2 regions of the Pseudomonas sp. ICMP 8385 genome follow, and region 2 is predicted to be linked to the other one. Evidence: predicted binding sites of a transcription regulator. Region 2 holds the regulator's gene; the other holds the start of a gene.

Region 1 (2,406 bases), on a different contig from region 2:
GCCCGAAAGGCTTCGATCTCGGCAGCGCTGGCGGCCGGGCCAACCAGCATGCCGTAGCCACCGGAACCCTGGGTTTCCTTGACCACCAGCTCGGGCAGGTTCGCCAACACATGGGACAGCTCGTCAGGCTTGCGACACTGGAACGTCGGAACATTCTTGAGGATCGGCTCTTCATCCAGGTAAAAACGGATCATGTCGGTAACGAAGGGATACACCGACTTGTCATCCGCCACCCCGGTGCCAATGGCATTGGCCAGCACCACGTTGCCCGAGCGGTAGGCGGCCAGCAGGCCCGGCACGCCGAGCATCGACGCCGGGTTGAAGGCCAGCGGGTCGAGGTAGGCATCGTCGAGGCGGCGGTAGATCACATCCACCGCCTTCGGCCCGTCGGTGGTGCGCATGAATACGCGGTCGTCACGCACGAACAGGTCGGCGCCTTCCACCAGCTCTACCCCCATTTCCCGGGCGAGGAAGGCATGTTCAAAGAACGCGCTGTTGAAGCGCCCGGGCGTCAGCACCACCACGCTGGGGTTGTCCAGCGGGCTGGCGCTTTTCAGGGTGTCGAGCAACAGGTTGGGGTAATGATCGATCGGCGCGATGCGCTGGGCGGCGAACAGCTCGGGGAACAGGCGCATCATCATCTTGCGGTCTTCGAGCATGTAGCTCACACCGCTGGGGGTGCGCAGGTTGTCTTCCAGCACGTAGTACGTGCCGTCGCCATCCCGTACGAGGTCGACACCCGAGACGTGGGAATAGATATCTCGGTGCAGGTCCAGACCCTGCATCGCCAACTGGTATTGCTCGTTGGCCAGCACTTGCTCGGCAGGAATGATCCCGGCCTTGATAATCCGCTGGTCGTGGTACAGGTCGGCGAGGAACAGGTTCAATGCCTTGACCCGCTGGATGCAGCCACGTTCGACCACTCGCCATTCACTGGCGGGAATGCTGCGCGGGATGGTATCGAAGGGAATCAGGCGCTCGGTGCCCTGTTCGTCGCCGTACAGGGTGAAGGTGATACCGGCGCGGTGAAACAGCAAATCGGCTTCACGCCGACGCTGGGCCAGCAGTTCCGGCGGGGTTTGCTCCAGCCAGCGGGCAAACTCGCGATAGTGCGGCCGGACCTGGCCGGCCTCATCGTACATTTCATCGTAATAAGTGCGGATCATGCCGAACTCCTTGTCACCCGGACGCAACGGACTGTCGCAAGGCCCGTGCCAGCGGCATAAACACTTAAGTATCAATCAGTTGGATATAACCCAAGACAGCGCCGCACCGTCCTGGTGCAGCCACCATCCCCGCTTCGCCATGCTCGCTTCAAACAGACGCAGGCGTTGCCTATCACCAGCATAGTCAGAGTTGATTTCACTGCCCGATAAACCCTGCGGATAATCACTCCCATGCGCTGAACAGGATTCGTCCTACAGCATCAACCTATCCCGGTCGGTAATTTGTAAGTGCAAGTACCGACCGGTTCCCCCTTCTTTCCGGTCTTCCCTTTTGGCCACCCTGCTCGGGTGGCTTTTTTTTGGTGGAGGATTTTTCGCAATAAGTTCCAAGTACTTTGCGCCGCCACAAACAAAATCGGCCGACCCGAGGGTCAGCCGATACGCTGCTTTATTGATCATGTGTCTACATGGGTAACCCACGAACCTCGTGCTTTACGCCCCATCCCTCGATAATCCCGCCCAAGGGCTCGACTACCGCCTCGAAGTCCTGCTCGAAATCACCGATACCGTCATAGGTGGCGAACATGACCTTGCTCAACTCCAGGAACCAGGCACCGTCATCCCGTGCACTGACCTGGGCATTGATCGACTCCCCACGAAACCGACCCGCCGCCCGACGCGCATGCTCCTCATCCGGGAAAATGGCGTAGAACTCGATGGGGTGGAAACGTGAGAAGTCGAAGCCGCCCTCTTTCATGCGGCGTAACACGTGGGTGCTGATGTCTTCTTGATAGGCTGTGCTCATGAAACGTCCTCCTCAACCAATGGATAGACTTTCCGTGCTTCCCAGGCCTGCGCGTGAACGGCGCAGGTAGACGGCAATGACATCGCCGCAGGAAAACAAGCATGTAGCTGACAAGACCAGACCTTAGCGATTCATTCGCTGATCTCTCTTGCAGAGTAGCGCGAAGCTATCACCTCCACCAGCAGCGCTTTAACGACCGTCAGGGAATATTCAGGCGGCGGGAGAAATATCGAGGATCTGGATACTGTTCTGATCCTTGAGGCTTTTGACCGTCGGTTCGGCGATCCGGCCGTCCAGGTCATTGAGGTCCAGCTTGGCGGGAATGGGCAGCAATTTGGCGCGAATCATCTGCGCTGCATCTTCGAGGCTAGGCTTTTGCTCACAGGCAAACTGCTCTACCGATTGCACGCCGTGATCGTCAACGAAGGTAACTTG
Region 2 (2,406 bases):
TGCACGGTCGTGCACGGGCGGGTATCGGCTATCTCCCCCAGGAGGCATCGATCTTCCGCAAACTGTCAGTGTCCGACAACATCATGGCGATCCTTGAAACCCGCAAGGAACTGGATCGCGATGGACGCCGCCAGGAACTGGAAAGCCTGCTGCAGGAGTTCCACATCAACCACATCCGCGACAACCTCGGCATGAGCCTGTCCGGCGGCGAGCGTCGTCGTGTGGAAATCGCCCGCGCCCTGGCCACGGCACCGAAGTTCATCCTGCTGGACGAACCCTTCGCCGGTGTCGACCCGATTTCGGTAGGCGACATCAAGCAGATCATCCATCACCTCAAGGCCAAGGGGATCGGCGTGTTGATCACCGACCACAACGTGCGTGAGACCCTGGATATCTGCGAAACCGCGTATATCGTCAACGACGGCCAACTGATTGCCGAAGGCGACTCCGCCACCATCCTGGCCAACGAACTGGTCAAGGAAGTGTACCTGGGGCACGAGTTCCGCCTGTAAACACTGGGATGTCAGGACATTCGCCATCAGGCGCGGGAGTCAATAAAAACCTTATTATTTTTATTGTTACCGCGCTCTAGGCAAAGCCCCCGATATCAGGCATATAATTTGCTTATGTTTGGCGCTCACGCGCCCTGTCGTGGATGGCGCATTGCGCCGGCGAATAAGGTGTTAAGCCCCTGCCATGAAACCATCGCTAGTCCTGAGAATGGGCCAGCAGCTGACGATGACACCGCAGCTGCAACAGGCCATCCGCCTGCTCCAATTGTCGACCCTGGACCTGCAACAGGAAATCCAGGAGGCCCTGGAGTCCAACCCGATGCTCGAACGCCAGGAAGAAGGCGACGACTTCGACAATGCCGATCCACTGGCCGACAACATCGAGCAAAAACCCAACGCCGACGTCCAGGAACCGTCCTACCAGGAAACCGCACCCACGGTGGATAACCTGGAAGAAGGCGAGTGGAACGAGCGCATTCCCAATGAACTGCCGGTGGATACGGCCTGGGAAGATGTCTACCAGACCAGCGCCAGCAGCCTGCCCAGCAACGACGATGACGAGTGGGACTTCACCACCCGCACCTCCGTCGGTGAAAGCCTGCAGAGCCACTTGCTGTGGCAACTGAACCTTGCCCCGATGTCCGACACCGATCGCCTGATCGCCGTGACCCTGATCGACTGCATCAATAATCAGGGCTACCTGGACGAGACCCTTGAGGAAATCCTCGAGGCCTTTGACCCGGAACTGGATATCGAGCTGGACGAAATCGAAGCGGTCCTGCACCGCATCCAGCAGTTCGAGCCCGCCGGCATTGGTGCGCGCAACCTCAGCGAGTGCCTGTTGCTGCAACTGCGCCAGCTGCCCGCCAAGACCCCCTGGCTGGCCGAGGCCCAACGCCTGGTCACCGACTACATCGACCTGCTGGGCAGCCGCGACTACAGCCAGTTGATGCGCCGGATGAAGCTCAAGGAAGATGACCTGCGCCAGATCATCGAACTGGTCCAGAGCCTCAACCCGCGTCCCGGTTCGCAAATCGAGTCCAGCGAAGCCGAATACGTCGTCCCCGACGTAATCGTGCGCAAGGACAACGAGCGCTGGCTGGTGGAACTGAACCAGGAATCGGTGCCGCGCCTGCGGGTCAACCCGCAATACGCAGGTTTCGTGCGCCGGGCCGATACCAGTGCCGACAACACCTTCATGCGCAACCAGTTGCAGGAAGCGCGCTGGTTCATCAAGAGCCTGCAAAGCCGCAACGAGACCCTGATGAAAGTAGCCACCCAGATCGTCGAGCATCAGCGCGGCTTCCTGGAGTACGGCGACGAGGCAATGAAGCCGCTGGTGCTGCATGACATTGCCGAAGCCGTCGGCATGCATGAATCGACCATTTCCCGGGTCACCACCCAGAAATTCATGCATACCCCGCGCGGTATCTATGAGCTGAAATACTTTTTCTCCAGCCACGTCAGCACCTCCGAAGGCGGCGAATGCTCGTCCACGGCGATCCGCGCGATCATCAAAAAACTGGTTGCCGCGGAAAATCAGAAAAAGCCGTTGAGTGACAGCAAGATCGCTGGTTTACTGGAGGCACAAGGCATTCAGGTCGCCCGTCGAACCGTCGCCAAGTACCGCGAGTCCCTTGGGATCGCGCCTTCCAGCGAGCGTAAGCGGTTGATGTGACGGGCAGGCCACAGCGTTCCAGTGGCGGGTATTCCTACCCGCCGCTTTATGCACTGGCAACGAAGGAGAAGCTGTATGCAAGTCAATATCAGTGGACACCAACTGGAAGTGACCGAACCGCTGCGCGCCTACATCAGCGAAAAACTCAAACGGATTGAGGGGCATTTCGACAAGATCACCAATGTGCAAGTCATCATGTCTGTCGAAAAGCTAAAG

The links. The regulator sigma-54, encoded in region 2, starts transcription at its own class of promoters, with help from an activator protein. The targets are predictions, from matches to a motif close to ANTGGCATNNANNTTGCTNT.
Region 1: AO268_RS30065 (circularly permuted type 2 ATP-grasp protein) is a predicted target of sigma-54. The motif match lies at 1,200-1,219, and genes of this name have one in related genera.

Annotation. Positions count from the first base shown of each region.
Region 1 covers NZ_LKBY01000157.1:5,644-8,049, reverse strand. Annotated here, with positions in the region: gene AO268_RS30065 (circularly permuted type 2 ATP-grasp protein) at 1-1,166, opposite strand, end outside; gene AO268_RS30060 (ribonuclease E inhibitor RraB) at 1,630-1,971, opposite strand; gene AO268_RS30055 (hypothetical protein) at 2,182-2,406, opposite strand, start outside.
Region 2 covers NZ_LKBY01000001.1:138,122-140,527, reverse strand. Annotated here, with positions in the region: gene lptB (LPS export ABC transporter ATP-binding protein) at 1-512, shown strand, start outside; gene AO268_RS00690 (RNA polymerase factor sigma-54) at 697-2,190, shown strand; gene hpf (ribosome hibernation-promoting factor, HPF/YfiA family) at 2,266-2,406, shown strand, end outside.